One region of the Mesorhizobium sp. L103C105A0 genome, then DNA from elsewhere that is predicted to be linked to it. Evidence: predicted binding sites of a transcription regulator. Region 1 holds the regulator's gene; the other holds the start of a gene.
What was found. Region 1 encodes LexA, which represses DNA repair genes until DNA is damaged. Its sites were predicted from a motif close to TGTTCNNNNTGTGTTCNG; they were not measured.
Positions count from the first base shown of each region.

Region 2: X727_RS142475 (putative DNA modification/repair radical SAM protein) is a predicted target of LexA. The motif match lies at 10,177-10,194, and genes of this name have one in related genera.

Region 1 is NZ_AYXF01000003.1:99,522-115,062, forward strand. Features, by position in the region: gene secG (preprotein translocase subunit SecG) at 1-261, opposite strand, end outside; gene tpiA (triose-phosphate isomerase) at 458-1,228, opposite strand; gene X727_RS153635 (peptidyl-prolyl cis-trans isomerase) at 1,376-3,271, shown strand; gene trpD (anthranilate phosphoribosyltransferase) at 3,303-4,313, shown strand; gene trpC (indole-3-glycerol phosphate synthase TrpC) at 4,317-5,129, shown strand; gene moaC (cyclic pyranopterin monophosphate synthase MoaC) at 5,132-5,614, shown strand; gene glp (gephyrin-like molybdotransferase Glp) at 5,615-6,820, shown strand; gene X727_RS153610 (alpha/beta hydrolase) at 6,866-7,696, opposite strand; gene X727_RS153605 (AMP-binding protein) at 7,863-9,488, shown strand; gene kynA (tryptophan 2,3-dioxygenase) at 9,485-10,321, shown strand; gene kynU (kynureninase) at 10,427-11,674, opposite strand; gene X727_RS153590 (GntR family transcriptional regulator) at 11,842-12,606, shown strand; gene lexA (transcriptional repressor LexA) at 12,812-13,594, shown strand; gene X727_RS153580 (ComEC/Rec2 family competence protein) at 13,588-15,541, opposite strand, start outside.
Region 2 is NZ_AYXF01000009.1:147,359-162,899, forward strand. Features, by position in the region: gene X727_RS142530 (DMT family transporter) at 1-18, opposite strand, end outside; gene X727_RS142525 (LysR family transcriptional regulator) at 201-1,142, opposite strand; gene X727_RS142520 (alpha/beta fold hydrolase) at 1,271-2,059, shown strand; gene X727_RS142515 (DUF2000 family protein) at 2,056-2,463, opposite strand; gene X727_RS142510 (AraC family transcriptional regulator) at 2,510-3,373, shown strand; gene X727_RS142505 (MarR family winged helix-turn-helix transcriptional regulator) at 3,384-3,854, opposite strand; gene X727_RS142500 (GTP-binding protein) at 4,276-5,328, shown strand; gene X727_RS142495 (WD40 repeat domain-containing protein) at 5,577-6,551, shown strand; gene X727_RS142490 (hypothetical protein) at 6,553-7,005, opposite strand; gene X727_RS142485 (aspartate aminotransferase family protein) at 7,161-8,543, shown strand; gene X727_RS142480 (glutamine synthetase family protein) at 8,579-9,964, shown strand; gene X727_RS142475 (putative DNA modification/repair radical SAM protein) at 10,196-11,431, shown strand; partial or broken gene X727_RS01000000164970 (UdgX family uracil-DNA binding protein) at 11,434-12,903, shown strand; gene X727_RS142470 (glycerate kinase) at 12,999-14,279, opposite strand; gene X727_RS142465 (heme-degrading domain-containing protein) at 14,447-14,953, opposite strand; gene guaD (guanine deaminase) at 15,264-15,541, opposite strand, start outside.

The sequences.
Region 1 (15,541 bases):
GCTGTCGGCCGGCACGCGGTCGAGAATGTCGATCGGTTTTTCGCCATAGCGGGCAACGATCGAGAGTGTCAGCGACGTCACGAAGAAGGCCGCGGCCAGGATCGCCGTCGCCCGCGTCAGCGCATTGGCGGCGCCACGCGCGGTCATGAAACCGGAACCGCCGCCAATGCCGAGACCACCGCCTTCGGAGCGTTGCAGCAGCACCACGCCGACAAGGGCGAGCACGACCATGAGGTGGATGACGATCAGTACGGTTTCCATATTTTATCCTGGCAAGCCCTGCCGCTCCCTGGCGATCAGGGCCGGTGATTTGGAGGCGGCTCCATACAATGCTTTAACGGCATTTCCAAGCCCGTGGCCGGAATATGGGAAGCAATGCGCCCTTTGCAACGATTTCCGCCGAACTGCTGCGTTCATAAGTCGATGACGGAACTGGTCGGCAACGAAATTCCGGGGCCTACGCGATATTCTGGTATGCCTCGGCGATGGCGAGAAAGTCGGACGCCTTCAAGCTGGCGCCGCCAACCAGCGCGCCGTCGACGTTTTTGACGCCCAGCAGTTCGACCGCGTTGGACGCCTTGACCGAGCCGCCATAGAGGATGCGCATCTTGCCGGCCACGGCTGCGCCGAGCGCTTCCGCCAGTTTTTGGCGGATATTCGCGTGCGCCTCCGCCACGTCTTCGGCGGTCGGCGTCAGGCCGGTGCCGATAGCCCATACCGGCTCGTAGGCGATAACGGTGTTGGCGGGCGTTGCGCTCGGTGGCACCGAGCCGGCGACCTGCCGCGACAACACGTCGAGTGCTGTGCCCGCTTCGCGCTCGGCCTTGGTCTCGCCGATGCAGATGATGGCGACGAGCCCTGCCCGCCACGCCGCCGAGGCCTTGGCGAGGACGATGGCATCGTCCTCGCTGCGCTGTTCGCGGCACTCGGAATGGCCGACAATGACGTGGCTGGCGCCCGCATCCTTCAGCATCTCGGCTGAGACACAGCCGGTGAAGGCGCCGCTTTCCTTGATGTGGCAGTCCTCGCCACCGGCCCGCACCGGCGTGCGCGACAGGATTTCGACGGCGCGCGACAGCAAGGTCGCCGGCACGCAGACCAATGCTTCGGTCTCTGCGTCGAGCCCGCTCATGAAGCCGTTGCCGATCATCCTGAGCTCGTTCAGCGAAGCGCTGGTGCCGTTCATTTTCCAGTTGCCGGCAACGAGCGGTCGAATTCCTGGCGTCATGGGGATCTGGTTCTCCGGGCGACATTGGGGTCTCGCCCTCCCTATCAAAATCAGGCCACAAAGCAATCGACAGTGAGCCGGAAGGGCGCTATTGCGCTTGTTTCAGACTCGGGCGCACGCAAAACTGCGCAAAAATCGGAAGTAACAATGCTTGGTATATTGAGAAGCGCGGCAGGGACCTGGGTCGCGAAAGCCCTGCTATCGCTGCTGGTGTTGAGTTTCCTTGCTTGGGGCGTCACCACGCGGATGACGGGCGGCTTCCTGGCTGGCCATCATGCGGTGATCACCGCCGGCAGCACCACCGTCTCGATCACCGAGTACCGCCTCGCCTATGATCGCCAGATCGCTATGCTGCAGCAGCAGATCGGCCAACGCATCAGCCGCGACCAGGCCAAGGCCTATGGCATCGACAACCAGGTGCTGGCTCAGTTGGTGTCCGGCGCCGTCCTCGACGAACAGGCGCGCAAGCTCGGGCTTGGCTTCTCCAAGGACAGGCTGGCCGAACTGACGCGGCAGGAACCCGCCTTCCAGGGCCCGAATGGCCAGTTCGACCGCCGGCTGTTCGAATCCCGGCTGCGCGAACTGGGAATGCGGCCGGAGGATTATCTGAAGAACCGGGCTCAGGTGGCGGTGCGCCAGCAGATCGTCGAAGCGGTTTCGGACGGCCTCAAGGCTCCGGACACCTTCTTCAAGGCAGTTGCGCTCTATCGGGGCGAAGACCGCACCATCGACTATCTGATCTTGCCAAAGGCGTTGGTCGAACCGATCGAGGCCCCCTCCGACAGCGTGCTTCAGGCTTATTTCGAGTCCAACAAGAAAACCTACGCGGCGCCAGAATACCGCAAATTCTCCTATGTCCGGCTCGAGCCCGAAGACATCATGGATGTCAGCGCCGTGACCGACCAGCAGGTCAGCGACGACTACAACAAGAACAAGGGCCGCTACACCACGCCGGAAATGCGCACCATCGAACAGCTGGTGTTTCCTTCCGCGGACGCCGCCAAGGCGGCATCCGATTCGCTGAAGACGGGCGCCACTTTCGACAAGATCGTCACCGCGCAGGGCAAGACCCCGGCCGACACGCTGCTCGGCACGCTCTCCAAGGACAAGATCACCGACAAGGCGGTCGCCGATGCCGCATTCGCGCTAGCCGTCAACGAAGTCAGCCCGGTCGTCCAGGGCGCGTTCGGTCCGGTGCTTTTGCGCGTCACCGAGATCAAACCGGAAACGGTGAAGCCGCTGGCGGAAGTGTCAGACCAGATCCGCAAGGATCTGGCGCTTGGCGAAGCAAGCCGCATCCTGCTCGACGTGCACGACAATTACGAAGACACCCGCGCCGCCGGCAGCACGCTGGCCGAAGCCGCCGCCAAACTGAAGCTCAAGGACGTCACCGTCGAGGCCATCGACCGCACCGGCCTCAGGCCGGACGGGACCATCATCAAGGACCTGCCGGCATCGCCGGACCTCATCAAGGCGGTGTTCGAGGCCGAGCCCAACACCGAGAATCAAGCCCTGACCACGCCTAACAACGGCTTCGTGTTCTATGAACTGACATCGATCACGCCGGCTCGCGACCGCACGCTGGACGAAGTCCGCCAGCGCGTGGTGGCGGACTGGACGACAGAGGAAACGACCAAGCGGCTGACCGCGAAAGCAGACGAACTCGACAAGCGCCTCAAGGCTGGCACCACACTCGACGTCATCGCCGGCGAACTGAAGCTTGAAAAGCAGACCAAGCGCGGCGTGAAGCGCGAGGCCGACGATGTCGATTTCGGCAAGGAGGGTGCTGCTGCGATGTTCGGCGTCGGCGAAGGCGGCACCGGGCTGATCCCCTCGCCCACCGGCGACGGCCAGATCCTGTTCAAGGTCGCCGAAGTGTTCGAGCCGGCCGGAGCCGACGCCAGCTCGGTACCCGACGATGCGCAAAAATCCTTCACGCAAGGCATGTCCGACGATCTGCTCGACCAGCTGGTGGCGCAGTTGCAGACGCAGTACGCCGTCAGCGTCGACCAGGCCGCCGTTGCCCAAGCCCTCGCCCAATGAATGGCCTTAGCCCAATGAACGTCTTGGCCCAATGAGCGCCCTGAAGACCCATATCGCGAAGGTCGCCACGGGAACCGGGCTTACCTTCGAGGAAGCGCGCGAAGCTTTCGACATCATCATGTCTGGCGACGCGACGCCGGGCCAGATCGGCGGCTTCCTGATGGCGTTGCGCGTGCGCGGGGAGACCGTGAGCGAGATTTCCGGCGCCGTCGCCACCATGCGTGCCAAGATGCTGCGCGTCGAAGCTCCTGAGGGCGCCATCGACATTGTCGGCACGGGCGGCGACAATTCGCATTCAGTCAACATCTCGACCGCTTCGGCCTTCGTCATTGCCGGCTGCGGCGTGCCGGTCGCCAAGCACGGCAATCGCGGCCTGTCGTCGCTGACGGGCGCCGCCGATGTGCTGGTCGCGCTCGGCGTCAAGATCGATATCCCGCCAGAGGTGATCGGCCGCTGCATCCAGGAGGCCGGCGTCGGCTTCATGTTCGCGCCGGCGCACCACCCGGCGATGAAGCATGTCGGCCCGACCCGCGTCGAGCTCGGCACGCGCACCATCTTCAACCTGCTCGGACCGCTGTCCAATCCGGCCGGCGTCAGCAGGCAGATGGTCGGCGTGTTCCTGCCGGAATGGATCGTGCCGGTGGCCGAGACATTGAAGGCGTTGGGCACCGAGCATGCCTGGGTGGTCCATGGGGATGGCTATGACGAAATCACCACCACCGGCGAAACGCAGGTGGCGGAATTGGCCGGCGGCGAGATCCGCCATTTCACGCTCACCCCGGAAGCCGTCGGCCTGCAGCGCCACACCAAGGACGAGTTGCGCGGCGGCGACGCCGCCTACAATGCCACGGCGTTGCGCGACATGCTGAGAGGTGCTGCCGGGGCCTATCGCGATACGGTGCTGATGAACGCCGGCGCCGGCATGGTGGTGGCCGGCAAGGCGACGACGCTTGCCGACGGCATGGCCGCGGCCACACAGGCCATTGACAGCGGCCGGGCGCTGGGCGTGCTCGACAGGCTGGTCGAGATTTCGAACGGATGAGCCGTGGCTGACATTCTGCGCAAGATCGAGGCCTACAAGCGGGACGAGATCGCGGCGGCGAAGGCGCGTATACCGTTGGCCGAGATCAAGGCGCGAGCCAAGGATGCCGACGCACCGCGTGGCTTTCTGAGGGCGCTTGAGGCGAAGCGCAGATCGGGCAGCTTCGGCCTGATCGCCGAGATCAAAAAGGCAAGCCCATCCAAAGGCTTGATCCGCGCCGATTTCGACCCGCCCGCACTGGCGCAGGCCTATGAGAAAGGCGGTGCCGCCTGTCTTTCGGTGCTGACCGATGCGCCATCCTTCCAGGGCGCGCCGGAATTTCTCATCAGTGCACGGAAGGCAGTGTCCCTGCCCGCGCTGCGCAAGGATTTCCTGTTCGACCCTTATCAAGTCTACGAGGCTCGCGCATGGGGCGCCGATGCCATCCTGATCATCATGGCCAGCGTCGATGATGCCTTGGCGAGCGAATTGGAAGCGACCGCGTTCGAACTCGGCATGGACGCGCTGATCGAGGTGCATGACGAGGCCGAGACGCAGCGCGCGGTAAAACTCTCGTCGCAGCTGATCGGCATCAACAACCGCAATCTCAGAACATTCGAGACCAGCCTCGAGACCTCGGAACGGCTGGCATCGATGGTGCCGGGCGGCCGATTGCTGGTCAGCGAGAGCGGAATTTTCACCCACGACGATTGCTTCAGGATGCAAAAGACCGGCATCAGCACCTTCCTCGTCGGCGAGAGCCTGATGCGGCAAGAGGATGTCGCTGCGGCAACGCGGCTGCTTTTGACAGGCAAGGCGAAAGCAGAGGCCATCTGAGGATGGCAGCCGCCCTCACCCATCTCGGCGCCAAGGGCGAGGCCAACATGGTCGATGTCGGCGAGAAGGCGGAGACGACGCGCACGGCGGTCGCCGAGGGCTTTGTCTCGATGCGGGCCGAAACCCTGAAGATGATCCTCGACGGCGACGCCAAGAAGGGCGATGTGCTGGGTACCGCGCGCATTGCCGGCATCATGGCGGCCAAGAAGACGCATGAGCTGATTCCGCTCTGCCATCCGCTGCTTTTGACCAAGGTGTCGGTCGACATCGAACCGGACACCACGCTGCCCGGCCTTAGGGTCACCGCGCTCGCCCGCGTCACCGGCAAGACCGGGGTCGAGATGGAGGCGCTGACCGCGGCATCTGTCGCGTGCCTGACCATTTACGACATGGCCAAGGCGGTCGACCGCGCCATGGTGATTTCCGGTATACAGCTGGTGGAAAAGACCGGCGGCAAGTCCGGCGACTACAAGGCGGGTTCGTAAATGGCGCTGGTTCCGGTCGCCGAGGCGCTTCAACGCCTACTCGACGGCGCTGTGGCGTTGCCCGGTGAAAGGGTCGCGCTGGCGGATGCGGCCGGCCGGGTGCTGGCGGAGCCGGTCGTGGCGCTGCGTACCCAGCCGCCTTTCAATGCATCTGCCATGGACGGCTATGCCGCACGGGCGCAGGATGTGGCGTCGGCCCCGGCGCGGCTTTCGGTGATCGGAATGGCGCCCGCAGGGCGAGGCTTTGACGGCACAGTGGGTAAATCCGAGGCCGTGCGCGTCTTCACCGGCGCGCCGCTGCCTGAAGGCGCAGACACGATCGTCATCCAGGAAAATGTTCGCGATCTCGGCGGTGGCCGGATCGAGGTCACCGAACCGACGGCGAAGAACCGCAACATCCGCCGCCTTGGACTGGATTTTGCCCAAGGCGACGTGCTGCTGGAGAAAGGCCGCGTGCTCGATCCGGCTGCATTGTCGCTGGCGGCGTCGGCCAATCATCCCCGGTTGAACGTGGTGCAACGGCCGCTGGTCGCCATCATCGCCACCGGCGACGAATTGCTGCCACCGGGCAGCGAACCTGGCCCCGCCCAGATCATCTCGTCCAACGCCTATGGCGTCGCTGCTGTGGCGCAGTCGGTCGGCGCTCGCGCGCTCGATCTCGGTATAGCGGCCGATCGCAAGGAAGCGATCGCGGCGCTGGTGAAAAAGGCGGTCGATGCGAAAGCCGACGTCATCGTCACGCTCGGCGGCGCCTCGGTCGGCGACCATGATCTCGTTCATGACGTGCTGACCGGCGAAGGCATGAACCTCGACTTCTGGAAGCTCGCCATGCGCCCGGGCAAGCCGCTGATGTTCGGGCGGCTGGGCGATATCAGGTGCATCGGCCTGCCCGGCAATCCGGTGGCGAGCCTGGTCTGCTCGCAATTGTTCCTGAAGCCGCTATTGGCGCAGCTCGGCGGCCGTCCCCACCGGCAGGACATCCGCCAGGCTCAGCTTGGCGCCGCGATGCCGGCCAATGATCTAAGGCAAGACTATGTGCGCGCCGTGGTCCGGGAAGAAGCCGGCGCATTGGTGGCGACACCATTCGGCATCCAGGATTCCTCGATGCTGAGAATGCTGGCCGACGCCAACGGCCTGATCGTGCGCGAGCCCTTCGCTCCGGCGGCAGAAGCAGGCGCTGCTTGCAGCGTTCTGATGTTGCGCTGAAGGTCGCGGATCCAAGCCGTTAATTCCAAGAGATAAGACTGGTTGTTACTCCGCCAGCAATGTCCGCGTCAGCGGATGTGTCGGATCGGCAAGCCCGTCGACGATGCTGAAATGATGCCGGTCCGGCTCGACCACTGTGCTGGTCGTGGCGCCGAGGCCGATCCAGATGTTGGCAAGCAGCGCATTCTGGCGCAGGAACTCCGCCCGCTCGCCGCCGCCGGCCCAGCAGGTGATGCGCGCGCCCTGCATGGGGCGCAGCAGAACCGGGCTTTCGGCCAGTGCTTCCGCTTCATCGATGGCCAGTGTCGCGTTCATCCCCGTCCGCATGATTGGCCGCAGGTCATGGACGCCGGAGATCGAGACGACATTGCGCACGCGGCCCGCCACATCGGCGGCCAGGGGTGTCGTTGTCGTCACCATCCTGGAGGCGAGATGGCCGCCGGCGGAATGCCCGGTCAGGATCACCGGCCCGCCGACCATCGTCGCCGCCTTGCCGATCGCCGCCGCGATTTCCCTAACGATGCCGGAAATGCGTATGTCGGGACAAAGCGTGTAAGTCGGCATTGCCACGGCAAAGCCATTGGCAACCGCGCCGTTGGCCAGATGCGACCATGGCTTGTTGTCGAACGCCTTCCAGTAACCGCCATGGATGAAGACGACGAGCCCTTTGGGCATGACATCGGGAAGGAACAGATCGAGCCTGTTGCGCGGGCTGTCGCCATAGGCGATGTCGAGCTTGGCCCGACCGGACGCCGACATTGTGTCGCGAAAAGCCTGTGCCGGTGTGTCCCACGCGGCCGGCCAGCGATTGCTGCCGGCAATGTTGTCGCCGTTGGCGTAGGCATTGTCCCAATCGGCAACACGATGTTGGAGCATCTGCATCCCTCCCGGATGGCTTCAGTTCAGTCGACAGGAATGGCCGCCGAACAGGGCGGCGTCAATGCTGCGACCTAAAAACATTTTAGGCTTGAAACAAATTTCGACTGGTGCGATCCTGCGCCTTGTTCAGCCATGGGCGCGAGGCAGACAGGGGCAGCCGAAAATGCTTGGGCCATCAGCGCATATCGACACATTCACGCGCGACAACCTGCCGCCGCCGGAGCAATGGCCGGAGTTTTTGCTCGACGGCTTCGACTATCCCGACCACATAAATGCCGGCGTCGAATTGACCGACAGGCTGGTCGAAAAAGGGTTCGGCGACCACACCGCGCTGATCGGCAATGGCCGCCGCCGCACCTACAAGGAACTGTCCGACTGGACCAACAGGCTCGCCCATGCCCTGGTCGAGAATTATGGCGTCAAGCCGGGCAACCGGGTGCTGATCCGCTCGGCCAACAACCCGGCCATGGTCGCCTGTTGGCTGGCCGCCACCAAGGTTGGCGCGGTGGTCGTCAACACCATGCCGATGCTGCGCGCCGGCGAACTCGCCAAGATCGTCGACAAGGCGGAAATCACGGTTGCGCTTTGCGATACAAGGCTGATGGACGAGATGACCGCCTGCGCCAAGGGCAGTGCGTATCTCAAGCAGGTCATTGGCTTCGACGGCACGGCCAACCATGACGCGGAACTCGACCGCGCCGCCCTCGACAAGCCGGTCACCTTCACTGCCGTCAACACCGGCCGCGACGATGTCGCCCTGCTCGGCTTCACCTCCGGCACCACCGGCGTGCCGAAGGCGACGATGCATTTCCACCGCGACCTGCTGATCGTCGCCGACGCCTATGCCCGCGAAATCCTGGAGGTGACGCCCGACGACATCTTCGTCGGCTCCCCGCCCCTTGCCTTTACCTTCGGTCTTGGCGGGCTCGCCATCTTCCCGCTGCGTTTCGGCGCCGCGGCGACGTTGCTGGAACAGGCGACGCCACCCAACATGATCCACATCATCGAGACCTACAAAGCGACCATTTCCTTCACCGCTCCAACCGCCTATCGGGCCATGCTCAAGGCCATGGATCAAGGCGCTGACCTGTCCTCGCTGCGCGTCGCGGTTTCGGCGGGCGAGACGCTGCCGGCGCCTGTCTTCGAGGAATGGACTGAGAAGACCGGCAAGCCGATCCTCGATGGGATCGGCGCCACCGAGATGCTGCATATCTTCATCTCCAACCGCTTCGACGACATGAAGCCGGCCTCCACAGGCAAACCCGTCGGCGGCTATCAGGCACGCATCGTCGATGACGAGATGCGGGAGTTGCCGCGCGGCTCTACTGGCCGGCTGGCGGTGCGCGGCCCGACCGGCTGCCGCTACATGGCCGATGCCAGGCAAAAGGACTATGTCCGCGACGGCTGGAATCTCACCGGCGATACGTTCACGCAGGACGAGGATGGCTTCTTCCACTTCGCCGCGCGTTCCGACGACATGATCGTCAGCGCCGGCTACAACATCGCCGGCCCCGAGGTCGAAGCGGCGCTGCTCTCGCATCCCGACGTCGCCGAATGCGCGGTGACCGGCGCCGAGGACGGTGAACGCGGCCAGATCGTCGAGGCGCATATCGTGCTTGTGCAAGGTGTTTCGCCGGACGCATTGACCGTCAAACGCCTGCAGGACCACGTCAAGGCAACGATCGCGCCCTACAAATATCCGCGTTCGGTGAAGTTCATCGACGCCTTGCCCAAAACCCAGACCGGCAAGATCCAGCGCTTCCGGTTGCGCGCGGAGAAGAGCAATTGATTAAGCCGCACGATCCGGCGTCCGATGGCGCGCAGATGTCGTTCAAGGAGCGGATGTCCTACAGCGACTATCTGCAGCTGGACAAGGTGCTCGATGCGCAGGCGCCGCTGTCTTCGGCCCATGACGAGATGCTGTTCATCATCCAGCATCAGACATCGGAATTGTGGATGAAGCTCGCTTTACACGAGATCGGCGCCGCGATCCGCTCTATCCGCGCCGACCGCCTCGAACCGAGCTTCAAGATGCTGTCTCGCGTCGCGCGCATCTTCGAGCAGCTCAACAATGCCTGGGACGTGCTGCGCACGATGACGCCAAGCGAATACACCGAGTTTCGCGACGCGCTCGGCCAATCCTCGGGCTTCCAGTCGTGGCAGTACCGCGCTATCGAGTTCATGGCCGGCAACCGCAACCTTGCCATGCTCGGGCCGCACAAGCACCGGCCCGACCTTACGGACAGGCTGGAAGCCATCCTGGCCACGCCGTCGCTCTATGATGAGGCGCTTCTGCTTTTGGCGCGCAATGGCTTCGACATCGGCGCCGACGCCAGTCGCACGGACTGGCGCGAGACGCGCGTCGAGAACGAAGAAGTGCTGGCTGCCTGGCAAACCGTCTACCGCGACCCGCAGCGCTACTGGATGCTCTACGAACTGGCCGAGAAGCTGGTCGACTTCGAGGATTATTTCCGCCGCTGGCGCTTCAACCACGTCACCACGGTCGAGCGCATCATCGGCTTGAAGCGCGGCACGGGCGGCACCTCAGGCGCCTCCTATCTGAAGAAGATGCTGGAGGTCGTGCTGTTTCCGGAGCTCTGGACGGTCCGCACCCGGCTCTAGAGCATTTCACCGTTTAACGGAAACGGCGAAATGCTCTAGCTCTTTGGTTGACGCAATTTCGGACGGAAAACCGCTTCACACTTTTCCTGAAATTGCTCTATTTTCTCACGTAACCGCGGTCTTCACCGCGAAGCGGGCGTCCTGCCAGGCGCCGGTGCGCAGAATATCCTCCAGGACTTCGACCGCCTGCCAGACATCGCCATATCCGACATAGAGCGGCGTGAAGCCGAAACGGATGGTCGACGGCGCCCGGAAATCGCCGATCACGCCGCGCTCGATCAGCGCGCGCATCACCTGATAGCCATGCGGATGGAGGAACGACACCTGGCTGCCGCGCTGGCTGCCGTCGCGAGGACTTTCCAGTTCAAGCCCGTAGGCGCCGCATCTGGCTTCGACGAGCTGGATAAACAGGTCGGTCAGCGCGATGCTTTTTCTGCGCACCGCCGCCATATCGATGTCGTTCCAGATATCGAGCGCGCCCTTGAGCGCCCGCATCGACAGCACCGGCTGCGTTCCGCACAGGAAGCGGCGAATGCCGCTGCCGACGGCAAAGCCCTGCTCGAAGGCAAAGGGCCGCGCATGGCCCCACCAGCCGCTGAGCGGCTGGTGGGCATCGTCATGGTGGCGCTCGGCCGCGTAGATGAAGGCTGGCGAGCCCGGGCCGCCATTGAGGTATTTGTAGGTGCAGCCGACGGCGAAATCGGCATTGGCACGGTCGAGTTCGACCGGCAAGGCGCCGGCGGTGTGGCAGAGATCCCAGATGATCAGCGCGCCGGCGTCATGTGCCTTGCGCGTCAGCGCCGCCATGTCGCGCAACTGGCCGGATTTGTAGTTGACGTGGTTGACCAGGATGACGGCAACGCTGTCGTCGATCAGGTCCTCGATTGCGGCCGCGTCGACGCCCTCCAGCCGCAGCCGCGTTCCCGGCCGGGTCGAGGCGACGCCTTCGGCCATGTAGAGGTCGGTCGGGAAACTGTCGCCCTCGGCAACGATGACCGACCGATTCGGCCGCATGCCGAGCGCGGCGTGCAGCAACTTGTAGATGTTGATCGAGGTTGTGTCGCAGACCACCGTCTGCCCGTCAGCCGCGCCGATCAGTCGTCCGAGCTGATCTCCCAGTTCCACCGGCATGTTGAACCAGCCAGCGGTGTTCCAGGCGCGAATGAGGTCGTGCGCCCATTCCTGCGTGGCGGCCTGCTGCAATTCGCTGAAGACGGCTGGTGACGCGGCACCCAGCGAATTGCCGTCGAGATAAATTACGCCTTGCGGCAAGACAAAGCGTTCGCGCATGGAGCGCAGCGGATCGGCGGCATCCATTGCTTCGATTGTAGCGAGATCGGGTGTCGTGCTCATGATCCGGCGCCCCTCCATGGACAAACGCGCGCGGCGGAGCCTGCCGCCCAAACATGCCGGCGATCTTGAGTGGTCGCCCTTGAACTGTCAAACATTATATATAATTCACCCATTGAAAGGCTTTGATATATAATGATCCGCCGAGCGTTTATGACTGATGGATCACGATGCTGGATGACGAGCAGACCTCGAAGACGGAAGTGGCCTATCGCCTGCTCAGGCGCGATATTCTTGCGACCCGGCTGGCGCCTGCCGCGCCGTTGAAGCTGAGCACGTTGCGCAACACCTACGGCATCGGCTGGACGCCGTTGCGCGAAGCGCTGTCGCGGCTGGAGGCGGAACGGCTTGTGACCGCCATCAGCAACCGCGGGTTTGCGGTCGCTCCCGTCTCTCGGGCGGAGCTCGAGGATCTGGCGCGTGCGCGGCTGGTGGTCGAACTGCCCCTGCTGGTGGAATCGATCGAGAAAGGCGACCGTGAGTGGGAAGACGCGGTCGTTGCCGCCCACTATCGTCTCTCACGGTGCGGGTCTGTTCTCGACGATCCATCGGATGATGCGGTCGACGCGTGGTACGAAAAACACGATGCCTTCCATGCGGCGCTGCTCAGTGCCGCGACATCCAGCTGGCTGCTGCGCTTCAATGCAACGATTTCCGACCAATTGCATCGCCATCACCGCTTTCTGGGTCTGGCCCCCACGCTGCGCGCCGCCGCCGGCCGCACGGATGGGCACCGGAAGGCCGTGGCGGCCCTGCGCGACGCCGTGGCGATCGAACACCATACCGCCCTGATGGAAGCGGCCCTCGATCGCGACGTCGAACGTGCGAAAACTCTGATGACCGCTCACATCGGCTCCACGCTGCAGGTCTATGCCCAGAGCGAACCCGGCGCGGATGCTGCGCAGCCCCGTCCGAAAGGGAAGCGGCGATCGTAACCGACGACGCAGGGCACTTTGTCTTCGTTTCACCCCGTTGCTGGCAACTGGGCGCAGGCGGCGCTCGCAGCGCCGAACGTTACGCTGAACAAAACGTCAACACATTCATTAAACTTTAAAAGGTTGCGGAACACAACTGGAACAGATAGTGTTTGTTCTGGGTTTGTTTTTTCCGATTCTGGTTTCAGAACCCTTGGGGGCCGCGATGCTGACGCGCAAACAACATGAGCTTCTGATGTTCATCCATGAACGCCTGAAGGAGAGCGGAATCCCGCCGTCCTTCGACGAGATGAAGGAAGCGCTCGACCTCGCCTCCAAGTCCGGCATCCACCGACTGATCACAGCGCTTGAGGAGCGCGGTTTCATTCGCCGGCTGCCGAACCGGGCGCGCGCGCTGGAAGTGCTGCGGCTACCCGACTCGATCGCACCAGGCCTCAATGCGGCGAGGAAGTTTTCGCCGAGCGTCATTCAGGGCAGTCTTGGTCAAACCGGCCAAGGGCAAGGCGGCCAGGGACAAGGCGCGATGGGCCAAGGCGGTCTCGGCCGCCAGATCAAGCCGGGCTCGCCGTCGCGTTCGATGTCGGCCGGCAATGACGATGCCGTTTCCGCGATTTCAATCCCGGTTATGGGACGCATCGCCGCCGGCGTGCCGATCGACGCCATCCAGCATCAGACCCATTCGATCTCGGTGCCGCCCGACATGATCATGGGCGGCGAACACTACGCGCTCGAGGTTAAGGGCGATTCGATGATCGAGGCCGGCATTTTCGATGGCGACACGGTCATCATCCGCAATGCCGACACAGCCAGCCCCGGCGAGATCGTGGTGGCGTTGGTCGACGATGAGGAAGCGACCCTGAAACGCTTCCGCCGCAAGGGCGCCTCGATCGCCCTGGAAGCCGCCAACCCGGCCTACGAGACCCGCATTTTTGGACCGGACAGGGTGAAGGTGCAGGGCAAGCTTGTCGGATTGATCCGGCGCTACTGAGCCGGCTTGGGTTTGTACTTTTCACGCTGGTTGTAAGGCGGCAGGCCGCGCGCTTCGCGGGAGAAGCGGCGTTGCTCGTGCCAGGGGCGATACGGCTTGTCGACGGCGAAGCGGATGGTTGGCGCTGCCGCTGCCGATTGCGGATCGAAGAAGACGGCGGCGCTGCCGTCGCGGGCCAGCTGTTTCTTAGTCACGACCAGCACCAGCGGGTCGCGGCACGGATTGTAGGCGGTGGCGTCATCGATGACGATCAGGCTCGCGAAGGCACAGGCCGGCCGCGCCGTCTTGCGGTCTTTCGCAAGCGCTACAATGGCTCCGGAAGGGTGCCGGGCGATACAGAGATCGCCGGTGCAATAGAAGGGCGAGCCGGGCGGCAGATCGAGCGGATCGAGATCGAACCGCGTATCTGTTGCCTCGAAAATCTCAGGTGGGATAATGGTTTCGGCCCGCAGCGCCCGTTTCCAATTGTCCGTGGTGAATTCGTTGGAGCGTTCGCGGTTGAGGGCGAGTTCGCCGCCACCGATCGGCATGGCCACCAGATGCGCATCCTCGGATATGAGCACGTCGGGCGTAAGCACCTGCGGCACCGTCAACAGGCCGGCCAGCGCGAAAGGCACGGCCGCCAACCTGAGCCAGGTGGTGGCCATGGTGGCGATGACGAGGGCGACCGCCACCAACAGCACCGAGCGGATGGAGATCAGCCCGACGGCGTCGACCGGCGAGCGCTCGGAAATCCAGGCCGATATAGCGATCATCGCCATCAGACCCTTGCCCATCACATAGAGGAACGGCCCGTCGGCGCCGAACGGCATCGCCAGTGCGCTGAGCACGGCAAAGGGCATGACGATCAACGAAACAATCGGCATCACGGCCAGATTGGCGATCAGGCTGAGCGGCGACACACGCTGAAAATGCCAGATGGCGAACAGCAAGGTTGCACTGCCGGCGATGATCGAGGTCATGGCGAGGCCGCCCATGGCCAGCGCGAACTTTCGCGACAGGAAGCCGACGAAGGAGCGCTTTGCCGGCGGCGTTCTCACCTTGTCGGCGCGGTAATCGGCCCAGCCGGCATAGGCGCCGACAAGGGCGGCGGTGGCGGCAAACGACATCTGGAAGCTGGGACCGACCACCTCGTGCGGCGACACCAGGATGACGGCGATGGCGGAGATCGCCAGATTGCGCATGGTGAGTGCGGCGCGATCAAACAGCACGGCGACAAGCATGACCGCCAGCATGATGAAGCTGCGCTCGGCGGCAACCACGACGCCTGAAATAACGAGATAGGCGGCGATCGAGACAAGCGCTGCCGCGGCCGCATATTTCTTCACCGGCCGGCGCGAAGAGAAATCGGGAAACAGCGCAAAGGCGCCACGCAGCAACGCCATGATGGTGCCGGCAACCAGCGCCATGTGCAGGCCGGAGATGGAGATGATGTGGTAGATGCCGGTGCGCCGCATCGCTTCGTTGACCTCGTTCGGGATGCCAGCGCGCACCCCGACAATCAACGCCGCGGCAATCTCGCCTTCGGCGCCGCCGATCTTGCCCCTGATATGGTCGGCAATGTTTTCGCGCGCGTTCTCGATTGCCGAGGAGAGCCGCGCGGTCAGCGGCGGCGGTCCCTGCGTAGCAATGGTTTTCGGATTGCCGAGAAAGAAGCCGCTGCCGCCGATACCGGTGAAATAGCTGTCGAAGGAGAAATCGTAGCTCTCCGGCCGCACCGGACCGGTCGGCGGCAACAGCCTGGCATAGCCGGCGATCAGGGAGCCGGCGGTCATATCGGCGGGAACGGTCCGCGCCGAGAGCCTGACCCGCTCCGGGGCGTAGCGCAACTCGGGGTAAGCGGTCGAAACCACGTCGAGCGTCAGCCTGATGCGGCCGCTTTCCATCTGTTCGAGACTGACGACGCGGCCGGTCAGCCGTGTCTGGATGTCGGAGCCGAGCATCTGC
Region 2 (15,541 bases), on a different contig from region 1:
GACATAGGTGGAAAGCATGAACAGCATCGCCGCGGGCGGCGTTGCGCTTTCGTCTGATCTTGCGGGAACGTTCAAATGTCAGGCCGGGCAGGGAGGATCAACGCTTAACCTTTGCGGCAATCTCCAGCGCTCGGCAAGCCAAAAGCGACTGGCACAACAGGCGTCTGAGACAGGTTCAGCGCAGGCCGATCCGATGCCAGCTAAGGCGCTTTGCGTTCCGCTGCGACGTTCTGACATCCCGGTGCTTTGCCGTCGGATGCCACTTGCGCCTGGAGATGAAGCCACAACGCCTCGGCGACGGGTCCATGCGGTCGGTCGCGCCGGCGCACCGCCGCCAAGATCTCCGTCCGGCCGGGCAGATGTGCACCAGCGATCGAGATCAGCCTCCTATCCCGCAGTTCGTCCTCGATCAGCCATGCCGGCAGATGGCCCCAGGCCAGTCCGTGAAGGATCAGTTCCTTCTTCATCAGATGATCCGGCGCCGAGCACTGATGCGCACCGTCGATGAGGAAATAGCTCTCCGGCGATGGCCGCCGCGCCGTGTCGCGGATCACGCACTGGGTGAAGGGCCGCATCTGCTCCGGCGCAATCTCGCGGCCAGGCGCGAACGGAAGGAACCCAGGCGCCACCACCGGCACGAGGGGCACCGCGCAGAGATCGATCCGCTCGAGATGCGGATCGGAAGGATCCGCGCGATGGAAGATGAGGTCAGCCGAGCCTTCCATCAACCGTTCGAGCGGACCGCCGACCGCCTCGTACTCCAGGTGCAGGCGTGTCCCGGTGCGTTCGGCAAAGAAGCCGCTGAGCATACGCAGGATTTGCGGTCGCGGGCAGAGATCACCCATGACGACACGCAGGACCGTCTCCTCGCCGCTCGCCAACTGGCCCGCATAGGTTCGCAGATGGTCGAGCTCGCGCAATGTCAGCTGCGCTCGCGCGTGAAACTCGCGGCCCGCCTCCGTCAGCCCCACCCGATATCCGCTGCGGTCGAGAAGTGTGAGCCCGAGCAACTGCTCGAGGCGTGCGACAGCGGCGAAGACGGATGGATGCGATCGATTCAAGGCGAGGGCGGCCGCCTGGAAGCTGCCCTCGCTTGCCACGGCGTCAAAGCACCGTAAGTCGTGGAGTTTCAGACCATTCATTATCGTAAAAACCTACTGAGATCGTCCAATCATAGTAATTTTCCTGGATAATTACGAGGCCTAGGGTGGCTCATTCAAAGGGCGGCGGGAGCATGGAACTCCTTTCGCCAGGGTGAGATGAGGACCAGATGACTGACACGCTTTATTTTACGACGGGCGACGGCTGCCGGATCGCCTATCAGCTGGCGGGGGCCGGCCCTGTGCTTGTGCTCTCGAATTCCATTGCGACGAACCTGCATATGTGGGACCGGCAGCTAGCGGAACTTGCCGGATCTTTCCGGGTGCTGCGCTATGATCTGCGCGGCCACGGCAGTTCCGATGCTCCGGCCGGAGCCTATTCGCTTGATCGGCTGGGCCGCGACGTCCTTGAGCTGCTGGATGCGCTTCAAATCGCCCGCGTGCATTTCTGCGGGCTGTCGCTGGGCGGCTTCGTAGGGCAGTGGCTGGGTATCCATGCCTCGGAGCGCATCGAGCGTCTCATCCTTTCCAACACCTCGCCGCATCTCGGGCCGGCTTCTTACTTTGATGAGCAGATCAGGACTGTCCTTGCAGCGAGCAACATGTCGGCCACCGCGGACATGTTCATGCACAACTGGTTTCCCGCCTCGATGCTTGCCGGCCCAAACGAAACCGTCGACGCGTTCCGCGCGATGGTCCTGGCGACGCCGCCCCAAGGTCTCGCGGGATGCTTCGCCGCCGTACGCGATTGCGATCTGCGCCGGACTGTCTCCCTCATTACCGCGCCCACCCTGGTGATCGGTGGAGAAGACGACAAGGTAACGCTGGCAAGCCACAGCGAGGCGATCGCAGCCAGCATCCCCGGCGCCACGCTTACACTGCTTCCGGGCGTCCATATGCTGAACGTCGAGCGGCCGACTGAATTCATGAGCGCCGTTACACGCTTCCTGCTGAATTAGGCGTGCATGCGGGCGCCCTTGGTGATCTTGTCGACGAGTTTCTTGTCGGCACGCAGCGCGATGCCGACGATCTTGGCGTCCTCAGGCCCGAACTCGGCGAAGACCGCGCGGTTGGCCGCATCGAAGCCGGTGGCAAACATCTCCTCGACATAGGCTGACCCCGTCACGCCCCGCTCCAGCGCCTTCCGGTGGATGGAGTTGAGCGTCGGCCCATCGGCCGAAAGCACGATGACCGGCTGGATCGACAGAGGATTATAAAGGTTGCCGGCGCGGTCGCGGTAGGGTTCGCCGATAATGGCGGGGAATTGCGCGACGATGCCGCTGGTCAGGAAGGCGGCGACGTTGAGCTTTTGCCAGACGGCGAGATCGTCCCGCAGCACGATTGCAAATTTCGTATCGAACACCAAAATGAGGACTCCGGAGCACGCCCATGAAGGGCAGGGATAGGTGATGACGCACGATCTAGACGGTGAGGCGACACAGGGTCTTGGACGTTCGTGCGCGGATGAAGACCGGATCGTCTCGGCGCCAGGCAGCACCGGCATCGAGCGCATCGAGGCGCATTTCCATGGCAACGCCTTCGACCTGCACCGTCATGATACACTTGCCGTCGGCGTGACGCTTTCCGGTGTGCAGCGCTTCCACTACAGGGGCACTGTCAACCACAGCCTGCCCGGCCAGGTTATCGTGCTGCATCCCGACGAAGTGCACGATGGCGGCGCCGGGACCGAGGATGGTCTGCGCTACCGGATCCTCTATCTGGAACCCTCACTGCTGCTCGACTGCCTCGACGGCGCGCCGCTGCCTTTCGTCAGGGATGCTGTGGTCAGCGATCCTGCCTTGCGTGGCACGCTGCTTTCGGCCCTGTCGCCGCTCGATGAGGAACTGGACGAGCTGTTCGTCGCCGATTTCGTTGCGGAGCTGGCGCAGCATCTGGGGCGTCATGCGGGACAGAAAGCAAAGCCGATGGGGAAGTCGGCCTCGCGTGCGGCAGCGCTGGCGCGCGGCTATCTCGAGGAGAATGCCGAGCGGTCCGTTCGTTCCGATGAGCTGGAAGCCGTCACCGGGCTCGACCGCTATGCGCTGTCACGCCATTTTCGCGCGACCTATTCCACCAGCCCGCATCGGTTCCTGCTGATGCGCCGGCTGCAAAAGGCAAGACGGATGATCGAGGTGGGCGAGCCGCTGGCCGAGATTGCCGTTGGCGCCGGCTTCAGCGACCAGAGCCATTTCAACAGGCATTTCAAGAAAGCATTCGGCCTGACGCCCGGCCGCTGGTCGACCCTGGTGCGCGGGCCTTCGGTAGCCGCCTAGGTGAGGAAGATCAATCGTCGATGTCGCCATCGTCGTCGACAAGCACCAGCTCCTCGTTCGACAAATTGGCCTCGATGCGGGCGAGCAGCTTGAACAGCGTCTTCTGTTCTTTCTTGTCGAGGCCCTTCAACGCCTGCTTCTCGGTCTTCTTCACCGACTTCTCGATGGCGTGGATGATCTCGCGGCCGGTGTCGGTGAGAAAGATATGCGCCTGGCGTGCATCCGCGGAAGAAGCGCGCTTTTCCAAAAAGCCCTGGGCCTGCAGCCGGTTGATGGTCTTGGTGATGGTCGGCGGGCGCACGCCGAGGCGGCCGGCGAGATTGCCGGGCGTCTGGCCGTCCTCGCGGTCGAGCGTCAGCATGATCTGGTCCTGGCCGGCATAGAAGCCGTGCGCCAGAAGCCGCGCCGCCAGCGCGGTCCTTGCCAGCCTTGCCGCCGAATGCAGCCGGCTCATCGTTGCAGTCTTGTCCGCCTTGGCCATGGTGATCCCTCTTCGGCCGTACCGGTGCGTGCAGCATAGACGCAGCCGGCCGGTTGGCAATCGACGATCAAAAAGATTCCGGCTTTCGAAACAGCTTTGCCGGCAAGCATTTGTGGTGCTCGAAATGGTGATGCCAGATGTTTATTTCAGTTAGATGACAAACGAGTTTCCGCCAAGGCGATTGCAACGGTTTGACGCGGCGCGGCTCAGCACAGGTCAACGAAGAGGCGTTTCCAGCGACACGTTGATGGTCGGCATCCCTCGCACTCGGCCTCTCGGGTCTACCCATCCGCTTCGTCAATCCTGGGTCAAACACCCAGGCGGTTTGCCTCGTGCAAAAGGCCGGCACACATCCTATATCAGGCCAACAATCCCTTCTTGCGGCCCGCAATTCCGTGGCCCAGCCATTTCGAGGCAAGATATGAGCGAAGCACAGACGCAAATCCCCGTGACCGTTCTCACCGGCTATCTCGGCGCCGGCAAGACGACGCTGCTCAACCGCATCCTGTCGGAAAACCATGGCAAGCGTTATGCCGTCATCGTCAATGAATTCGGCGAGATCGGCATCGACAATGATTTGATCGTGGAATCCGACGAGGAAATCTACGAAATGAACAATGGCTGCGTCTGCTGCACGGTGCGCGGCGACCTGATCCGCGTCGTCGAAGGCCTGATGCGCCGTCCCGGCCGCTTCGACGCCATCGTCGTCGAGACCACCGGCCTCGCCGATCCGGTGCCGGTGGCGCAGACCTTCTTCATGGACGACGACGTGCGCTCCAAGACCAAACTCGACGCTGTCGTGGCCCTGGTCGACGCCAAGCACCTGCCGCTCAGGTTGAAGGATTCCAAGGAAGCCGAGGACCAGATCGCGTTTGCCGATGTTGTCGTGCTGAACAAGACCGACCTGGTGACGCCCGAAGAGCTGGCCAAGGTCGAAGCGACCATCCGCGCCATCAACCCGGCGGCCAGGATTCACCGCACCACGCGCGCCGGCGTGGCGCTGTCCGAAGTGCTCGACCGCGGCGCCTTCGACCTGTCGCGCGCATTGGAAAACGATCCGCATTTTCTCGAGGCGCACGATCATGATCACGACCACCATGATCACGACCACGATCACCACGACCATGATCACGACCATCATCATCACGATCACGCGCATCCCTCCGACATCCATGACGTGACCGTGCAGTCGGTGTCGCTGCGCGGCGGCGAGATGGACCCGAAGAAATTCTTCCCGTGGATCGAGAAGATCACTCAGATGGAAGGTCCCAACATCCTGCGGCTGAAAGGCATCATCGCGCTCAAGGGCGACGACGAGCGCTATGTCATCCAAGGCGTGCACATGATCATCGAAGGCGACCACCAGCGCGCCTGGAAAGACGGCGAAAAGCATGAGAGCCGGCTGGTGTTCATCGGCCGCGAGCTTGACGCCGAACGGCTGAAGAAGAGCTTTGACGCCTGCCAGGCGGCTTGATTTCCGGACTCTATGGCGCTAGCGCTGCCCGCTCTTCCTTCTCCCCTTGTGGGAGTAGGTGGCCTCGCGAAGCGAGGTCGGATGAGGGGTGCTCCAGCTCGGCACCGACGGCGATCCGTCCAACACCCCTCATCCGTCTCGGCGCTGCGCGCCGATCCACCTTCTCCCACAAAGGGGAAGGTTGACGCCAGGCCTGGCCGCCTCAATGGCTTCCCGGGAGTGGTGACAGCTTCATTGGAATGGTCCTGATGCCCACAGTTGCTCCCCTCGACCTGGAAGGTCACTGCCTTGCCGCCGTCTTCCTCGACAACGTGCCGCATTATGCGCTGGCCGATGGGACAGTTCATAGGCTCGACAACGGCCACAAGACAATTCAGGCCAATGACGGCCTGCTCTCCACGTTCCATGACGCCGCCAACGACCGCCTGATCACCGGCGGCGAGGACGGCAAGATTTTTGCTGTCACCGCAGGTGGCACCGTCGGCGAATTGGCGAGCGCCGGCAAGAAGTGGATCACCAGCGTCGCCGCCGGGCCGCAAGGCGCTATCGCCTATGCCACAGGCAAGACTGCGTTCGTGCGCTTTGCCGACGGCAAGACCAAAGAGTTTGCCCATCCGCGTTCGGTCGAGGGGCTGGCCTTCTCCCCCAAGGGCATACGCTTCGGCGTCGCCCGCTACAATGGCGCGACGCTGCATTTCCCGGCCGCCGACGGCAAGCCGGTGGAGCTGGAATGGGCCGGTGCCCATACCGGCGTCACCTTCTCGCCGGATGGCGCCTTCCTCGTCACCACCATGCAGGAAAACGCGCTGCATGGCTGGAAGCTCGCCGACGGCAAGCACATGCGCATGACCGGCTATCCCGGCAAGGTCAAAAGCCTGTCGTGGAGCGTGAAGGGCAAATGGCTGGCGAGTTCCGGCGCGCCGGCGGCGATCGTCTGGCCGTTTTCGGGCAAGGACGGCCCGATGGGCAAGGCGCCGCTGGAGCTCGGCACGCGCGGCAACGCCATGGTGACATCGGTTGCCTGCCATCCGAGCCAGGATGTCGTCGCCGTCGGCTATGATGACGGCATGGTCATGGCGGTGCGCTTTACCGATGCCAAAGAGGTGCTGTTGCGCCGCCCGGGCAAGGGCGCCATCACCGCGATGATGTGGGATAAGGAAGAGCGCCGGGTCGCCTTCGGCAGTGCCGCCGGCGACTGCGGCGTCATCGATATCTCGGCGTGACCTATTCGGCTCCGCACGACACCTTGCCGGTCAATTCTTTCGGCTTGCCGTCCTGTTCCGTGTCGGCGGCGTTGTCGTAGACGGCAAGCGTGTACCGGCCGTCATAGACGCCCTCGTCACTGGTCTTGGTCAGGATCGTCAGTTCGACAGAGTTGAATTTATCTCCGAGCTGATGCTCGTGGTAGACGTTCAGCCGCAACTCCTTGTCGTCCAGCCAGTACTGGGTGAGGTCGGAATCCTCGAAGACGGTCTTGCGCAGACTGTCGCCTTCCGGCCGGCCAAGTATCTCGAGATCGCCGCGAAAATTGAAGGTCGGGCCGCCCATACCTCTGGTGACCCCGGCGCCGACCTCGAATTGCACCGCTTTGTCATCGACGGAACACCAGACGCCGCCCGATGCGGAAGCCGCAGCGGCCGACAAGAGTAGCGCAATAGCGCAGATGATCGTCCGCATTTTTCTCCCCAAACCACAGACCCGATCGCATTGGCGCCCGACTGCGCCGGAAGGTCAAGTCTGCCGAACTTGCTGCTGACCCAATGCAGCGCACCAACACGGCCAATTGCGGTTGCCGTCGCCAATTGGGTAGTGTGCCGGCCGAGAGGGATTTCATGCACAGCACGAACAGTTCAAAGGCGTCCATTGGCGGTATCAGCCGTGACCGCATCGCTGCATTGCGGACAAGCGAGGCGAACACCTTCCGCAAGGCGCGGCCGAAATCGCAGGCCAAGGTCGGTAACGGCCTGCCAGGCTTCTTCGGCGGTGTGCCGATGCACTGGATGAACGACTGGCCGACGCCATTCCCGATCCTGGTCGAAAGCGCCAAGGGCGCCGCCATCACGGATATCGACGGCAACAGGCTGGACGATTTCTGCCTCGGTGACACCGGCTCGATGTTCGGCCATTCGCCGCCGCCGGTGGCGCGCGCCATCCGCCGCCAGGCCGGGCGCGGCCTGACCTATATGCTGCCTTCGGAAGATGCGCTGGCCATCGGGCCGCTGCTCACTCAGCGTTTCGGTCTGCCGTTCTGGCAGATCGCCACCACCGCCACCGACGCCAACCGCTTCGCGCTGCGCGTCGCCCGCGCCGTCACCGGCCGCGAAAAGATACTGGTCTTCAACGGCTGCTATCACGGCTCGGTCGACGAGACGATGGTCCGGATGGTCGACGGCAAGCCCGTGAATCGGCCGGGGCTGGCGGGTGAGTTTCGCGACCTGACCAAGACGGCGAAGGTCATTGAATTCAACGATGTCGCCGCGCTGCAAGCAGCGCTCAAGGACAAGGATGGCGCCTGCGTCATTGCTGAGCCGGTGCTGACCAATTCCTGCATGGTGCTGCCCGATCCGGGTTTTCACGACGCCTTGCGCAAACTGACGCGCGCGGCCGGAACGCTGCTTCTGATAGACGAGACGCACACGATTTCGACTGGACCCGGCGGCTACACCAGGAAATTCGGGCTGCAGCCCGACCTGTTCGTGCTGGGCAAGCCGATCGCCGGCGGAGTGCCGGCAAGCGTGTGGGGCATGAGCGACGAGGTCGCCTCGCGCTATGCCGACTACAATCGAACCAAGGAGCCGGGCTATTCCGGCATGGGCACGACGCTGTCGGCGAACCCGCTGCAGTTCGCAGCCATGCGCGCAACGCTCGAAGAGGTGATGACGCAGGAGAATTATGCCCGGATGGATCGCCTCGCCCTGCGGCTCGATGCCGGGCTGACCGGCGTCATCGATCGCTACAATCTGCCCTGGCATGTCGCCCGCGTCGGCGCCCGCGTCGAGTTCATCTGCGCCCCTGGCCCGCTCAGGAACGGCGCCGAAGCCGAGACTGCCCATGCGCCGGAGCTTGAGGCGGCTATCCATGTCGCGCTGGTCAACCAGGGCGTGCTGATCGCGCCCTTTCACAACATGATGCTGATCTCACCGGCCACCACCGGCGCCCAGGTCAACCGGCTGATCACCGCCTTCGCCACGGTTGCGGCAAGGCTGACGGCATGAGACAAGCTGCCAAGCCAAACTCGAGTACACTAATCATGACTTCACCTTCGGGCTCGACGCCCGCCGAGGCGCAAGCCTTTCTCGACGCCCATCCCGAAATCGAAGCCTTCGATATCGTCTTGACCGACGCCAACGGGGTCGGCCGCGGCAAGATCGTGCGCCGGCATGAGCTGAAAAGCATCTTCGAGGGCGGCCGCCACATGCCGATCTCGATCCTCGGCCTCGACATCACCGGCGAGGATGTGCACGAAACCGGGCTGATCTGGACGACTGGAGACGGCGATCTCAGGGCATGGCCGATCCCCGGCACGCTGGTGCCGCTTTACGGCACGAACCCGCCGCGCGGCCAGTTGCTGATGGCGATGTACCATCTCGAGGGACAGCCTATGTCGTCGGACCCACGGCTGGCGCTGGCCAGGCAGGTCGACATCTTGGCGGCCAAGGGCCTCTATCCCGCCGGCGCCTTCGAACTCGAATTTTTCCTGCTTGCCAATGAGCGTGACGCCGACGGCAAGGTAAAACCGGCGGACGCCGTGCTCGACGGCCGCCGCTCGGCCAAGACGGAAGTCTATTCCGTCGACCATCTGCACGGCATGGAGCCGTTGTTTTCCGACATCTATGCCGCGGCTAAGGCGCAAGGCATTCCGGCCGAAACGGTGATTTCGGAATACGCGCCCGGCCAGTACGAGCTGACGCTGAATTACCGCAAGGATGTCATGCGGGCGGCCGACGACCTCGTCATGTTGAAGCGGCTGGTGCGGGCGCAGGCGCGCCGCCATGGTGTTACCGCCTGCTTCATGGCCAAGCCGATCGAAAAATATGCCGGCTCCGGCATGCATTTCCATGTTTCGCTGCAGGACAAGAACGGCCGCAACGTTTTTGCCGAAGCCGGCGGCGAAAGCTGGTCGCTGCCGCTGCTGCAGGGGCTCGGCGGGCTGATCCAGACCATGGCCGAATCGATGCTGGTGTTTGCGCCGCACGCCAATTCCTGGCGGCGCTTCGTCTCGCAGTCCTATGCGCCGGTGGCGCCGACCTGGGGCGTCAACAACCGTTCGGTGGCGCTGCGCGTGCCGGCCGGCGACGCCAAGAACCGGCGCATCGAGCACCGGCCGTCGGGCGTCGACGCCAATCCCTACCTGATCGCGGCAACGGTGCTGGCCGGCATCATCAAGGGTCTGGACGAAGGCCTCGACCCCGGCCCTGAAACCACTGGGAATGGCTATGAAGCCGCTGTCACGCGCACGACCATGCCGGTCGACTGGCGCGCCGCGATCGAGGCGGCGCGGGCCTCGAGCTTCCTGAAAGAGGCGCTTGGCGAGGATCTGCATCGCACCTTCGTGGCGATCAAGCAGTCGGAGTATCTGCGCGTCGCGCGTACGGTGAGCGAGCTGGACTACCACCTCTACCTGCACGAGGTCTGAGAGACCGTTTCGAAATTCTACTCCGGCGGCCATCGATGGTGGTTTCTGCGCTTCCGATGCTCACGGACCAAATGTCCGCTGCGCTTCGGTTCTCGAAACCACCACCATATGACTCGCCAGAGCGAATTTCGAAACGGTCTCTGATTGCCCTGACGGCGGGCGGCGATCACTTTTTCGCCGCCTGCATCAAATGAGGTGGCGCTGCAGCCTTCAAGAACATATCATGAACAGATGAGCGCGCCCACCGTCCGTGAAAAGCTGGCAATCCTGTCTGACGCCGCCAAATACGACGCCTCCTGTGCTTCGTCCGGCTCGGCGAAGAAGGATTCGCTCCAATCCGGCGGTATCGGCTCCACAGAAGGCATGGGCATCTGCCATTCCTACGCGCCGGATGGCCGCTGCATTTCGCTCCTGAAAATCCTGCTCACCAATTTCTGCATTTACGATTGCAGCTACTGCATCAACCGCTCGTCATCGAATGTGCGCCGCGCCCGCTTTAGCATCGACGAGGTGGTGCAGCTGACCATGGACTTTTATCGGCGCAACTACATCGAAGGCCTGTTCCTGTCCTCCGGCGTCATCCGTTCGCCCGACGAGACCATGGCCGAAATGGTGGAAGTGGCGCGGCGGCTGCGGCTGGACGAAAAATTCTCCGGCTATATTCATCTGAAGACCATTCCGGAAAGCTCGGCCGAACTGGTCGAGCAGGCCGGGCTCTACGCCGATCGGCTGTCTATCAACGTCGAACTGCCGACCGATGAGGGCGTCAAGAAACTGGCGCCGGAGAAGAAGCCGGAAACGATCCGGCTTTCCATGGCGAACCTGCGCCGGAAGATGGAGGAAAAAGCCGAGCCGACGCTGAGGACCAAGAAGCGCGAACGCTTTGCGCCCGGAGGTCAGTCGACGCAGATGATTGTCGGCGCCGACAAAACATCCGACGACGGCATTTTGCACACCAGCGCGCGGCTCTATGGCAGCTATCACCTGCGGCGCGTCTATTATTCCGCCTTCAGCCCGATCCCGGATTCGTCATCGTCGCTGCCGCTGCAAAAACCGCCGCTGATGCGCGAGCACCGGCTCTATCAGGCCGACTGGCTGATGCGTTTCTACGGCTTTTCGCAGCCGGAAATCCTCGCCGGCAGCAGCGACGGCATGCTCGATCTCGCCATTGACCCCAAGCTCGCCTGGGCTTTGCGCAATCGGGCGAGGTTTCCCGTCGACATCAACCGCGCCGACCGCGAAGCGCTGCTGCGGGTTCCGGGTCTGGGCACCAAGGTGGTGGCGAAGATCCTTGAAACCCGCCGCCACCGACGCATGCGGCTGGAAGATGTCGGACGGATCTGCCATTCGATCGCCAAGCTGAGGCCCTTCATCATCGCCGAAGGCTGGTCGCCGGGCGGACTCACCGACAAGACAGGCCTGCGCGACACGATCGTAAAGTCCTGCGAACAACTGTCGCTGTTTTGACCATGCAGCCGGCTCAGCTCGACCTTGCCCGATACACTGTCCGGCTAGCGAGCCAGACCGATTTCGCCGGTTGGCGCGATGCGGCACGGCGTCTGGCGCTGAATGAGGTCCGGCCTGAGGATATTAGTTGGGGTGTCGGGTCCGACGCCAATGATCCTCAAGATGCCTTGCCGGCGGTGCCAGAGGGCGCGCAGCTTACCGTCCCGCGCGAGTTCATCGCCCATGCCGAAACCGCCTTCTGCCACTCCGACCCCGGCCGGTTTGCCTTTCTCTACTGGATGCTTTGGCGCCTGCGCACCGAGCCGAAACTGCTGGCGATCGCATCCGATCCCGACACCAGGCGGCTCGAAGCCATGGAAAAGGCGGTGCGGCGCGACAGCCATAAGATGCATGCCTTCGTACGCTTCCGGAAGATCGGCGACGGCGAGAACGAGCGCTACGTCGCCTAGTTCGAGCCGGAGCATTTCATTGTCGAGCGCAACGCGGATTTCTTCGTCCGGCGGTTCACCGGCATGCGCTGGACCATTCTGACGCCCTATGCCTCCGCCGACTGGAACGGCGAAAGGCTGGCGATCGGGCCGGGTGCGGCCAAGGGCGATGCACCCGATCAGGACGACACCGAGGCGTTGTGGCGGACCTATTTCGAAAACATCTTCAACCCGGCGCGGCTCAAGGTGAAGGCGATGCAGAAGGAGATGCCGAAGAAATATTGGCGGAACCTTCCCGAGGCCTCGCTCATTCCAGATCTGATCGCAGGAGCGGACGAGGCCGCCAGGGATATGATTGCCAGACTGCCGACAACGCCGGCGCCGCACCACGCCAAGCTGCAGGCAAGACATTGGCCGAAGCCCGAGCCGGCCGAGGCGCCGGATGAAGACGATGCCAAGACGATTTCCGATTTGCGCGAGGCTGCAAAGGGTTGTCGTCGCTGCCCGCTCTGGCGCGACGCGACACAGACCGTGTTCGGCGAGGGGCCGGATGACGCCAAAGTGGTCTTCGTCGGCGAACAACCTGGCGATCAGGAAGATCTCGCCGGCAAACCTTTTGTCGGGCCAGCGGGCAAAGTGTTCGATGCGATTCTCGATGACGCAGGCGTCGACCGGCAAAAAGTCTACGTCACCAACGCCGTCAAGCACTTCAAGTTCGAGCCGCGCGGCAAGCGCCGCATCCACTCGAAGCCAAATACCGGCGAAGTCCAGGCCTGCCGCTGGTGGATCGGCCGGGAGCTTGAGCTGATCAAGCCGGACCTCGCCGTGGCGCTTGGGGCAACGGCGGCGTTGTCGCTGCTGGGCAAGGCCATTGCCGTGACGAAAATGCGCGGCCAGTTGATCGAACGCGAGGATGGCTTGCGCGTGTTCATCACCATCCACCCCTCCTTTATCCTGCGCATTCACGAGCCGACGGACAAGGAGGCTGAGCGCGAGCGGTTCCTAAAGGATATGAAAGAGGTGAAGCGGCTGATGGGGTCGTGAGATGAGCGAAAGCCTCAGCGACGAAGCTGAGTTGCTTCAGCCAATCACCTACGGTCGTGAATCCAACGTTGGAAACTTCGGCCGCCACGGCCGAATTAACTGATCAGGATTGCCCTCAGATCATTCACATTCGTACCCGTCGGCCCCGGCACGAACAGATCGCCGATCGCGTTGAACGCCGTCCAGGCATTGTTGCCGGCCAGCATCGCCTTGGCGTCGACGCCGGCGGCACGCATGCGCGAGACGGTCGAGCCATCGGCAAAGGCGCCGGCATTGTCTTCCGAGCCATCGATGCCGTCGGTATCGGCGGCCAGTGCATGAATACCTTCCGCGCCGCTGATGCCGATGGCAAAGGCGAGCAGGAATTCGGAGTTGCGGCCGCCCTTGCCCCTTTTTCCGTCAACAGGGGCCCGCAAGGTCACGGTCGTCTCGCCGCCGGACAGGATCAGCACCGGCTTTTTGAACGGCCGGTTGCGCGTCGCCACTTCGCGCGCAATGGCTGCATGCACGCCACCGACCTCGCGCGCCTCGCCCTCGATGGAATCGGAGAGGATGACGGCTTCGATGCCCTGCCGTTTTGCCTCAGCGGCTGCCGCTTCCAGCGACACGCCAGCCGAGGCGATCAGGTGCACTTCATTGCGTGAAAAGCGCTGGTCATCCAGATCTGGCGCATCGGCCTCTGGCGAGTTGATGTGCGCCATGACGGCGTCGGGCAGTTTCATGCCGTAGGCCGCTATCGAGGCCAGCGCATCGGCGCGGTTGCCGGAGTCGGGCACGGTCGGGCCGGAGGCCACCAGCGCCGGGTTGTCGCCGGGAATGTCAGAGACAACCAGTGATACCAGTTTGGCCGGCCAGGCGGCAGCTGCCAGCCGGCCGCCCTTGATGGTCGAGAGATGCTTGCGGATTGTGTTCATCGCCGCGATCGGCGCGCCGGAGGCAAGCAGCGCCTCGTTGACGGCGATTTCGTCGGCGAGCGTCAGGCCGGCGGCAGGCGACGGCAGCAGCGCCGATCCTCCGCCCGATATCAGCGCCACTACCAGGTCGTCCGCAGTCAGCCCTTGCACCTTTTCGAGCAGGCGCCGCGACGCCTCAAGACCGGCAGCGTCCGGTACCGGATGTGCCGCCTCGATGATTTCGATGCGCTCGCATCTGGCGCCATAGCCGTAGCGGGTGACGACCAGCCCTTCGATTGGGCCATCCCACACCTTCTCGAACGCGGCCGCCATCTGCGCCGAGCCCTTGCCGGCGCCAATGACAATGGTACGGCCCTTGGGCCTGGCCGGCAGATGATCCCTGATGGTCCGTTCAGGATCGGCAGCGGCAACAGCGGCATTGAAGATCGAGATGAGAAAGGATTTGGGATCGAGCACGGTTATCCTTGGCCGTAACTGGCGGTTTTCAAAATGAGCAAACGTTGGCGCTGCCCCTCACCCTCACCCCGTGAAAGACGGGGAGAGGGGATCGCCAGCGCTCGAGCTTGTCCTTTCTCCCGTCACTATACGGGGAGAAGGTGCCGGCAGGCGGATGAGGGGCAGCGCCAACGTCACGATTTACCTTCCGGCGGCAGCGCCAATTGTGTCCGATCGAGGCCGAGATGATCGCACAGTGCATCGACGACGACGCCATGATCCTGGCGTTCCGGCAGGCCGGAGACGGCGATGACGCCAATGACGCCGGCACCCTTTACAGTCACCGGAAACCCGCCGCCGGCCAGTACGTAATCAGCAATATCCAGCCCCTCGCCGACCTTGAAGGTGCGGTCCGGTCGCTGCTGTTCCAGCACCAGACGATAGGTGCTCCTGAGGTAGCGCTTGACCACATTGATCTTGCGTCGTGCCCAGTCGGGGTTGGAGGCGTTTGAACCGGGCATCGCGGCATAAAACAGCGGCCGATCCCACAGCCTGATATCGACAATGATGGGCAGCTTTTCGGCCAGCGCCCGCTCGCGGATCGCCGCGCCGACCTTGAAGGCGACGGCCTCGTCGAAGGCCGGGAAGACCAGCGTCTCTTCCTGTTTCTGGATCAGAGCGATGTCGTCCGCGGCGGCCATTTTTGTTCTCCGAAATCGTCACAAATCGTGTGTACGACAAGCTCCGCCCGGTCAAGGTCTCGTCGCGGTGGTGGTCTTGCCCCGCCAGGGTCGCCCCCCACTCCTTCGAGCTTCTCTCGACACCTCTCCCCCGATCGACGGGGTAGAGGAAGGGCGCCAAGCTGTCCGAACCGGCGCCCGTCCTCCGAAGCAAAGGCTCCCTTCCTCACCCTCGGAGGGGGATAGGTGGCGCCGCGAAGCGGCGACGGAGTGGGGGAACCACTTGGCAACCAGGCGCAATCATCATCTTGTCCCGCGCGGATGATGGGTCCTAACCGGCGATTATATCACTCTTGGCAGGCCGCCCCGCGACATAGACCTCGCGCACCGCGCGGTCGTCGCCCAGCGTCTGCAGCAGGAACAGCTCCTCCGCCAGCGTCTCCACAGTCTCCATCCTCAGCCGCATCGCCGGTGTGGCGCGGGCGTCGAGCACGGTGATATCCGCGTCGGTGCCTTCATCCAGCGTGCCGACCTTCTCCGCCATAGACAGCGCCTCGGCATTGCCACGCGTTAATTGCCAGAAGGACTGGAACGGGTTCAGCTTTTCGC